DNA from 3 places in the Pseudomonas sp. S3_A03 genome. Region 2 is predicted to be linked to each of the others. Evidence: predicted binding sites of a transcription regulator. Region 2 holds the regulator's gene; each other region holds the start of a gene.
The links. The regulator sigma-54, encoded in region 2, starts transcription at its own class of promoters, with help from an activator protein. The targets are predictions, from matches to a motif close to ANTGGCATNNANNTTGCTNT.
Positions count from the first base shown of each region.

Region 1 (3,273 bases), 1.2 Mb from region 2:
CAGCGACAACGCCCACTGGGTTCGCCCATATAGCCGCAGGGGCAGGGGTTCATGGCCGCCACCAGTTGGAAGCGCGCCGGGAAACTCACTCGGTCGCGAGCGCGGGAAATCACGATGTGTCCCGACTCCAGTGGCTCGCGCAGCACCTCCAGTACTTTGCGATCGAACTCCGGCAATTCATCCAGGAACAACACCCCGTGATGCGCCAGGGTAATTTCCCCTGGCTGCGGTTTCGAGCCGCCACCCACCAGCGCCGGGCCTGAAGCGGAATGGTGCGGCTGGCGAAACGGCCGGTGTGGCCAGTGGCTCAGCGGCGCGAGGCTGACCACCGATTGGATCGCCGCCACTTCCAGAGCCTCCTGTTCGCTCAGTGGCGGTAGCAAACCGGGCAGGCGGCTGGCGAGCAAGGTCTTGCCGGTGCCCGGTGGCCCGCTGAACAGCAGGTTGTGCGCACCCGCCGCTGCGATCAGCAATGCACGCTTGGCGGCGAGTTGGCCCTGCACTTCGCTCAAGTCTGGGTAGGGCTTGTTCAGGTACAGCAAGCCATCGGATTTGTAGGGCTCAATCGGCACCTGCCCATTCAAGTGCGCTACCACCTGCAGGAGGTGATCCACCGCTATCACCTTCAACCCGCAAGCCAGGCAGGCCTCCTCGGCATTCGCCCGCGGCACTATCACGGTGCGCCCGGCCTTGCGCGCCGCCAATGCGGCTGGCAACACACCTTTGACCGCGCGCACTTCACCGGACAGCGCCAATTCGCCCAGGCATTCGACCTCATCGAGCATCAACGCCGGTACCTGCACGCTGGCCGCCAGAATCCCCAAGGCGATGGCCAAATCAAAGCGCCCGCCGTCCTTGGGCAGGTCGGCGGGCGCGAGGTTGAGGGTGATGCGGCGCGAGGGATATTGCAGGGCACTGTTGAGGATGGCGCTGCGCACGCGGTCCTTGCTTTCCTTGACGGCGGTTTCGGGCAGGCCCACCAGGGTCAGGGAAGGCAAGCCATTGGCCATGTGCACTTCTACGGTGACGGCGGGGGCTTCGACGCCGACCTGGGCGCGGCTGTGGACAATGGCGAGGGACATGCTCGTTCCTTGAAATGGAGGGCCGCTTCCTGCGGTTTTTCAAGGGTAGACGAGGTGGGGAAGAGCGAAGCGCGGAGGTTTTACAGAACGTATCCAGAGAAAAAGGTGACGCGCGTGTGGAGGGAGCCAGCCCCCTTCCACACGGGCTGCGTTTATTCAGCGGGTGGTGTTAACCGCGCTTCCAACTCCGCGACTTTCGCTTCCAGGCTCTCCAGCCGCGCACGCGTGCGGGCCAGCACCACCATTTGGCTATCAAACTCTTCTCGGCTTACCAGGTCGAGCTTGCTGAAGCCACTTTGCAGCAAGGCCTTGAACTGGCTTTCGATTTCATTGCGGGGCAGCGGGGTTTCGCCGCTGAACAGGCGAGAGGCATGGCCGCTCAGGGCGTCGAGGAGGTCTTTGGGCGCGAGCATGGGAAATATTCCGGAAAACTGTTGGCGGGCAGTGTATCACGCAGCGTCTATAGTCTTTTTCACGGCCTGCGGCGCACGCTTTTCGCGCATCGCGCCGGACGGCGGCGCACTGTTTTCGTGCGCATTGCGGCCGCCAGACAGCCCTGCGGGTGGGCTTAAGTGGGCAATGGACTGATTTCAGTGGTTTTTACGGGAGCTGGCAAGGTTTCTGCTTAGACGATCATGACCCATGCACTGATGCAGTCGCTGTGACGAATGCAGTGCGCTGACGGATCAGGGGTACAGGTTTCGTCACCAGTGGTTAGCTGGCGTCGCAATGGCAACTGCCCTTGCGACGATGCGTTACAAAGCCAGGCACTGCGCTTAGACTTGAGACGGGTTTGTTTTCCTGGGGCAAGTCCACCAATTCGGGAGAGAGTTTTCATGAAGCTAGTCACTGCCATCATCAAGCCGTTCAAGTTGGACGATGTACGCGAGTCACTGTCCGAGATCGGCGTGCAGGGCATTACCGTTACTGAGGTCAAGGGCTTCGGTCGGCAGAAGGGTCATACCGAGCTGTATCGCGGCGCGGAATACGTAGTCGATTTCCTGCCGAAGGTGAAGATCGATGTCGCCATTGACGACAAGGATCTTGACCGGGTTATCGAGGCGATAACCAAGGCGGCCAACACCGGCAAGATCGGTGACGGCAAGATCTTCGTGGTCAATCTGGAACAGGCTATTCGCATCCGTACCGGCGAAACCGATACCGACGCAATCTAAGCCGCCAAACCCCAACGCCCCAGGAGAAAACAATATGACTCTGCGTAAATTCGCAGGGCTCGGAGCCCTGTTGTCCATCGTAATGCCAAGCCTGGCCATGGCGGCAGACGAAGTGGCTGCTCCAGTCCTCAACTCCGGCGACACCGCCTGGATGCTGACCGCCACCGCACTGGTGCTGTTCATGACCATCCCGGGCCTGGCGCTGTTTTACGGCGGCATGGTCCGCTCCAAGAATATTCTGTCGGTGATGATGCAGTGCTTCGCCATCACTGGCCTGATCAGCATCCTGTGGGTCATCTACGGTTACAGCATCGCGTTCGATACCACCGGTATGGAGCAGGGCGTAGTCAACTTCAATTCCTTCTTCGGCGGCATGGGCAAGGCGTTCCTGGCGGGTGTCACTCCGGCCAGCATCACCGGGCCTGCGGCGCTGTTCCCGGAAGCGGTGTTCATCACTTTCCAGATGACCTTCGCCATCATCACCCCGGCGCTGATCGTCGGTGCGTTCGCTGAGCGTATGAAGTTTTCCGCAATGCTGATTTTCATGGGCATCTGGTTCACGCTGGTCTATGCGCCGATCGCGCACATGGTCTGGAGCGGCAACGGTGGCCTGATGTGGGACTGGGGCGTGCTGGACTTCGCCGGCGGCACCGTGGTTCACATCAACGCCGGTGTGGCCGGCCTGGTAGCTTGCCTGGTACTCGGCAAGCGCAAGGGCTTCCCGACCACACCGATGGCCCCGCACAACCTCGGTTACACCCTGATCGGTGCGGCCATGCTGTGGATCGGCTGGTTCGGCTTCAACGCCGGCTCGGCTGTTGCGGCCAACGGCACTGCGGGCATGGCGATGCTGGTGACTCAGATTGCAACTGCCGCTGCGGCGCTGGGCTGGATGTTCGCCGAGTGGATCACTCACGGTAAGCCAAGCGCACTGGGCATCGCCTCGGGTGTGGTGGCTGGCCTGGTCGCGATCACGCCGGCCGCCGGCACCGTGGGCCCGATGGGCGCACTGATCA
Region 1 covers NZ_CP162753.1:3,853,011-3,856,283, reverse strand. The annotation lists gene AB4O25_RS17700 (YifB family Mg chelatase-like AAA ATPase) at 1-1,082, opposite strand, end outside; gene AB4O25_RS17695 (accessory factor UbiK family protein) at 1,235-1,495, opposite strand; gene glnK (P-II family nitrogen regulator) at 1,919-2,257, shown strand; gene AB4O25_RS17685 (ammonium transporter) at 2,292-3,273, shown strand, end outside.
Region 1: glnK (P-II family nitrogen regulator) is a predicted target of sigma-54. The motif match lies at 1,691-1,710, and genes of this name have one in related genera.

Region 2 (3,273 bases):
GGCAACCAGTGCCTCGAAGACAACTTGCATCTCCAGATCCGGCACTTCGCGGGCGATCAGGTTGGCAATTTGTTCAAGGGCTTTTTTCTTGCTGCCGCCCGGCACGTTCACGAGGGAACGGCCGGGGGTCAGGATGGTTTCAAGTCGGATCATGGGGGGAGAGTTAACGACCTGTACCTTGCATCAGGTGCAGATTCTTTTCCTTATGCTTTATGAGTTGGCGGTCCAGCTTGTCGTAGAGCGAGTCAATCGCCGCGTACATGTCCTCATGCTCAGCATTGGCGACGAGCTTGGCATTCGGTACGTGCAGGGTGGCCTCGATTTTCTGCTTGAGCTTATCGACCTCCATGATGACCTGCACGTTGGTGATCTTGTCAAAATGCCCCGCAAGCTTGTTCAGCTTGCTCTCGGTGTACTCACGCAGGGGCTTGGTGACTTCCAGCTGGTGTCCACTGATGTTGACTTGCATACAGCTTCTCCTTCGTTGCCAGTGCATAAAGCGGCAGGCAAAGACGCCTGCCACTGGAACGCTGTGGCCCGCCCGTCACATCAAACGCTTACGCTCGCTGGAAGGCGCGATCCCAAGGGACTCGCGGTACTTGGCGACGGTTCGACGGGCGACCTGAATGCCTTGTGCCTCCAGTAAACCAGCGATCTTGCTGTCACTCAACGGCTTTTTCTGATTTTCCGCGGCAACCAGTTTTTTGATGATCGCGCGGATCGCCGTGGACGAGCATTCGCCGCCTTCGGAGGTGCTGACATGGCTGGAGAAAAAGTATTTGAGCTCATATATACCCCGTGGGGTATGCATGAATTTTTGCGTCGTCACCCGTGAAATCGTTGATTCGTGCATGCCTACCGCCTCGGCGATGTCATGCAGCACCAGAGGCTTCATCGCCTCGTCGCCGTATTCCAGGAAGCCGCGCTGATGCTCGACGATCTGGGTGGCAACTTTCATCAGGGTTTCGTTACGGCTCTGCAGGCTCTTGATGAACCAGCGGGCTTCCTGCAACTGGTTGCGCATGAAGGTGTTGTCGGCGCTGGTGTCGGCGCGGCGCACAAAACCGGCATATTGCGGGTTGACCCGCAGGCGTGGCACCGACTCCTGGTTCAATTCCACCAGCCAGCGTTCGTTGTCCTTGCGCACAATCACGTCAGGGACCACATATTCGGCTTCGCTGGACTCGATCTGCGAGCCCGGGCGCGGGTTGAGGCTTTGCACCAGTTCGATAACCTGGCGCAGGTCATCTTCTTTGAGCTTCATGCGGCGCATCAACTGGCTGTAGTCGCGGCTGCCCAGCAGGTCGATGTAATCGGTGACCAGGCGCTGTGATTCAGCCAGCCAAGGTGTCTTGGCGGGCAGCTGGCGCAGTTGCAGCAACAGGCATTCGCTCAGGGAGCGGGCGCCAATACCCGCAGGCTCGAACTGCTGGATGCGGTGCAGGACGGCTTCGATTTCGTCCAGCTCAATGTCCAGTTCAGGGTCGAAGGCCTCCAGAATCTCCTCGAGCGTCTCGTCCAGATAACCCTGGTTGTTGATGCAATCGATCAGCGTGACGGCGATCAGGCGATCGGTGTCGGACATCGGTGCGAGGTTCAGTTGCCACAACAGATGGCTCTGCAGGCTTTCGCCGGCGGAGGTGCGGGTGGTGAAGTCCCACTCGTCATCATCGTTGCTGGGCAGGCTGCTCGCGCTGGTCTGGTAGACGTCTTCCCAGGCGGTATCCACCGGGAGTTCGTTGGGAATGCGTTCGTTCCAGTCGCCTTCCTCAAGGTTATCCACCGTTGGGGCGGTTTCCTGGTAGGAGGGTTCCTGCACGTCGGAATTGGGTTTTTGCTCGATGTTGTCGGCCAGCGGGTCTGCATTATCGAAGTCGTCGCCTTCTTCCTGGCGTTCGAGCATCGGATTGGACTCCAGGGCCTCCTGGATTTCCTGTTGCAGGTCCAGGGTCGACAATTGGAGCAGGCGGATGGCCTGTTGCAGCTGCGGTGTCATCGTCAGCTGCTGGCCCATTCTCAGGACTAGCGATGGTTTCATGGCAGGGGCTTAACACCTTATTCGCCGGCGCAATGCGCCATCCACGACAGGGCGCGTGAGCGCCAAACATAAGCAAATTATATGCCTGATATCGAGGGCTTTGCCTAGAGCGCGGTAACAATAAAAAAACCGTAGGTTTTTCTTTGGTACGCGCGCTTCGGACAAACGACCTGCCACCCCCTGTTCATACAGGTGGTTTTACAGGCGGAACTCGTGACCCAGGTACACTTCCTTGACCAGTTCGTTGGCCAGGATGGTCGCGGAATCGCCTTCGGCGATCAACTGGCCATCGTTGACGATATACGCGGTTTCGCAGATATCGAGGGTTTCACGCACGTTGTGGTCGGTGATCAATACGCCGATACCCTTGGCCTTGAGGTGATGGATGATCTGCTTGATGTCGCCGACCGAAATCGGGTCGACGCCGGCAAACGGTTCGTCCAGCAGGATGAACTTTGGCGCGGTCGCCAGGGCGCGGGCGATTTCCACGCGACGACGCTCGCCACCGGACAGGCTCATGCCAAGGTTGTCGCGAATGTGGTTGATGTGGAACTCCTGCAGCAGGCTTTCCAGCTCTTGGCGGCGGCCGTCACGGTCGAGTTCCTTGCGGGTCTCAAGGATAGCCATGATGTTGTCGGCAACCGACAGTTTGCGGAAGATCGAGGCTTCTTGCGGGAGATAGCCGATACCGGCGCGAGCACGGCCGTGCATCGGCTGATGGCTGACATCCAGGTCGTCGATCAGTACGCGACCCTGATCTGCCTGGACCAGGCCGACGATCATATAGAAGCATGTGGTCTTGCCGGCGCCGTTGGGGCCGAGCAAGCCGACGATCTGGCCGCTGTCGATCGACAGGCTGACGTCGCGCACGACCTGACGGCTTTTATAGGCCTTGGCCAGATGCTGGGCTTTCAGGGTTGCCATTACTCGGCCTTCTTCTTCGGCTGGATAACCATGTCGATACGCGGACGTGGCGCAGTTACCTTGTTGCCATTGGCTCGACCGGCGTTGGCGATCTGCTTCACGGTGTCATAGGTGATTTTTTCACCTTCCGTGGAGTTGCCATCGGGGCTCAGCACCTTGGCCTGGTCGATCAATACAATGCGGTTCTGCTGGGCATGGTACTGGATGGTCTTGCCGTAGCCCTTCATCGGGCCTGTATCGGTAGCCGACTGCTTCTGTTCGAAGTAAGCCAGGTTGCCCACCGAGGTCACGACGTCAATATCACCGTTTGG
Region 2 covers NZ_CP162753.1:5,012,627-5,015,899, forward strand. The annotation lists gene ptsN (PTS IIA-like nitrogen regulatory protein PtsN) at 1-153, opposite strand, end outside; gene hpf (ribosome hibernation-promoting factor, HPF/YfiA family) at 164-469, opposite strand; gene AB4O25_RS22930 (RNA polymerase factor sigma-54) at 545-2,038, opposite strand; gene lptB (LPS export ABC transporter ATP-binding protein) at 2,237-2,962, opposite strand; gene lptA (lipopolysaccharide transport periplasmic protein LptA) at 2,962-3,273, opposite strand, start outside.

Region 3 (3,273 bases), 2.4 Mb from region 2:
TTCCATCTCGATGTCCATCGATGAGTTCGAGCGGACCAACATCGGGCAATTGAAGGCCGGTGCGCAAATTGTCGCCACCGATCTGTCCGGCACCATGCTCACCAACTGCAAGACCGGTGAGTACGACAGCCTGGCCCTGGGCCGTGGTTTGTCCCAAGACCGGTTGCAGCGCTACTTCGAGCCTAAAGGCGCCGGGCGCTGGGCGATCAAGGCGCCGATCAAAAACCGCGTGGAGTTTCGCTCGTTCAACCTGCTCGACAGCTACGCCAGCCTGGGCAAGTTCGACATGGTGTTTTGCCGCAACGTGCTGATCTACTTCTCGGCCGAGGTGAAGAAAGACATCCTGTTGCGCATCCATGGCACGCTCAAGCGTGGCGGCTACCTGTTCCTGGGTGCTTCCGAAGCGCTGAACGGCCTGCCGGATCACTTCCAGATGGTGCAGTGCAGCCCCGGCATCATTTACCAGGCCAAATAACCGGCGCTTTAAAAACAAAAACGGGAGACCTTTGCAAAGTCTCCCGGTTTTTATTCGCGCAAAATCGCTGCCGGTCCTCATCAACAGCGCTCAGGGCGTGGTGCTCATTTGGAGGGGCCCCAGGGACAGGCCATGTTGCCCGCTGGGCACTGTTGCGTTGAAGATGCCGAGTCGCACGGTTCCCGTCGTGGCGGCGGTAAATGTTCCTGTTCCGATTTGGCGTCGGGCATCGGTAATAGTGGTGACGTCAGGCCCGATCCGGCTGCCGTTTATCGTCATGTGCAGGGTCGACCCGTCGCTGACGGCTGTACTTCCCGTCACCTCGAAGCTGCAGTTATAGGTGCGTCCTGCCGTTACCGGAACTGCACGGGTGATGATGTGGGAGCTGGTGGCCTGATTGTTGAACTGGTTAACGACCACGCGGCTACCGATCACGCTTAGCCGCGACACATAGACGCCTTGTGCTACCCAGCCTTGAAAGGTGCCGTCGCTGAAGTCCCATGACTGGTCTGGTGGCACCACAATGGGCAGGCGACCGATGTTTATTCTCGCCTCCCCTGCAGTGGAATACAGCCCTCCACGCAGGATGCGGGCCCGCAACTGGACTTCGGTGCCCGCACTGGCGATGACAATGTTCGTGGGAATCAGAATCCGCAGCGAAGCGGTGCTGTGGGCAATATTAAAGCTTTGATTGTGCGTGCCACCAAGAACGGTGCTGTTGAGGCTCAAATAGAAATAATCGGCTGGCTGCATAGGAAAATCCAACCTCAGTATGGCGACGTCGCCGCTCAGTCGGGCAGGGTCAAGATTCGGGATCGGCTGTGTCGAATCCTGTTCGACAAACCTGGGGGCCGGGATTATCAACATGTCGAGCCTCTGCGTTGTGCTTAAGGGGGTCGGTTGATAAAGCATCAAAGCCTGCGCGTGTCGCAATTGTCATAAATAACAGTACGGACAAACGGTTAAATACCCCGGCCCCCTGCGCACACCGTTTATAGCCCTCCACTCGCAAGCGGCAAGCCCGATTGCCGCTTTACTGGCGCTACGCGGAAATCGCTTGCCGCTTTTCTGGCATCACCGCCGGCAACATTGCCGCAAGCCCTTGAAATTCGGGCTCTGCTCAGGTTGGCATGCACCTTGCTATAGTCCTGTTAACGAACAGCAGGTCAGCCTAAAGGTTTCCGCCATGAGCATCAGCTTCGATAAAGCGCTCGGTATCCACGAACAAGCCCTGGGCTTCCGCGCCCAGCGTGCCGAAGTCCTGGCCAACAACATTGCCAACGCCGACACCCCGAACTACAAGGCTCGGGACCTGGACTTCTCCGCTGTGCTCGCTGCACAGCAGGACAAGACCAAGAACGGCACCTTCGCCTTGAACATGACCAACAACCGTCATATCGAAGCGCAAGGCCTGAGCAGTGGTGACGAGTCGTTGCTGTATCGCACGCCGATGCAGCCATCGATCGACCAGAACACCGTCGACGCCCAACTGGAGCAATCGGCTTATGCCGAGAACTCGGTGAACTTTCAGGCCAGCTTTACCCTGCTCAACAGCAAATTCAAAGGGCTGATGTCAGCCCTGCGTGGAGAGTAAGCCATGTCCCTGTCCAGTGTTTTCAATATTGCCGGCAGTGGCATGAGCGCCCAGACCACGCGCCTCAACACCGTCGCCAGTAACATCGCCAACGCCGAGACTGTGTCTTCGAGCATTGACCAAACCTATCGCGCCCGGCACCCGGTGTTCGCCACCATGTTCCAGGCCGGCCAGAACGGTGGCAGCGATTCGTTGTTCCAGGAACAGGACGCCGCCGGCAAAGGCGTGCAGGTACTCGGTGTGGTCGAAGACCAGAGCAACCTCGAAGCGCGCTACGAGCCTAACCACCCGGCAGCGAACGAAAAAGGCTACGTGTATTACCCGAACGTCAACGTGGTCGAGGAGATGGCCGACATGATCTCCGCCAGCCGCTCGTTCCAGACCAACGCGGAAATGATGAACACCGCCAAAACCATGATGCAAAAGGTCCTGACCCTGGGTCAGTGATAAGGGGCGCCAAATAATGGCCATCGTTGATACGTCTAACAACACGGCAGTCCAGGACCTGTTCAATTCCAAGGTCAAGACTGCAACGGACAACAGCAGCCTGGGTGATGCTTCCAAGACCGCGACGGGCAACCAGTCGCTGGGCAAGGACGCGTTCCTGCAACTGCTGGTGACCCAACTGAAAAACCAGAACCCGCTGTCACCCCAGGACAACGGTGCATTCGTGGCCCAGCTGGCGCAGTTCAGCAGCCTCGAAGGCATCAACACCCTGAACGACTCGGTGAATAACATCTCCAGCAACTTCAGCTCCTCGCAAGCGCTGCAGGCTTCTTCGCTGGTCGGGCGTTCGATCATCACCCAGACCGACAAGGCCCTGGTGGATACCAGCAAGAGCATGACCGGCTCGGTGGCCGTGACCGCGGCGACGGGTAACGTCACCGTCAAGATCACCGACAAAGACGGCAACCTGGTGCGCACCCTCGATTTGGGCGCCCAGAGTGCCGGTACGTCGGACTTTATCTGGGATGGCAAGAACGGCAACGGCGAGGTCGCCCCAGCCGGCACCTACACCTTTGCGGCCACGACCAAGAATGACAAGGGCGACGCAGTGGCCCTGGCAACATCGCTGCCGGCAACCGTGACCAGCGTGACGTTGAGCAAGACCGGCGGCGAAATGCTGCTGAACCTTGCAGGTGGCATGGGCAGCGTGAAGCTGTCGCAAATTCAGACTATTGGTACATAGAGCCGGCTAGATACG
Region 3 covers NZ_CP162753.1:2,634,218-2,637,490, reverse strand. The annotation lists gene cheR (protein-glutamate O-methyltransferase CheR) at 1-475, shown strand, start outside; gene AB4O25_RS11905 (hypothetical protein) at 566-1,342, opposite strand; gene flgB (flagellar basal body rod protein FlgB) at 1,662-2,069, shown strand; gene flgC (flagellar basal body rod protein FlgC) at 2,073-2,516, shown strand; gene flgD (flagellar hook assembly protein FlgD) at 2,533-3,258, shown strand.
Region 3: flgB (flagellar basal body rod protein FlgB) is a predicted target of sigma-54. The motif match lies at 1,600-1,619, and genes of this name have one in related genera.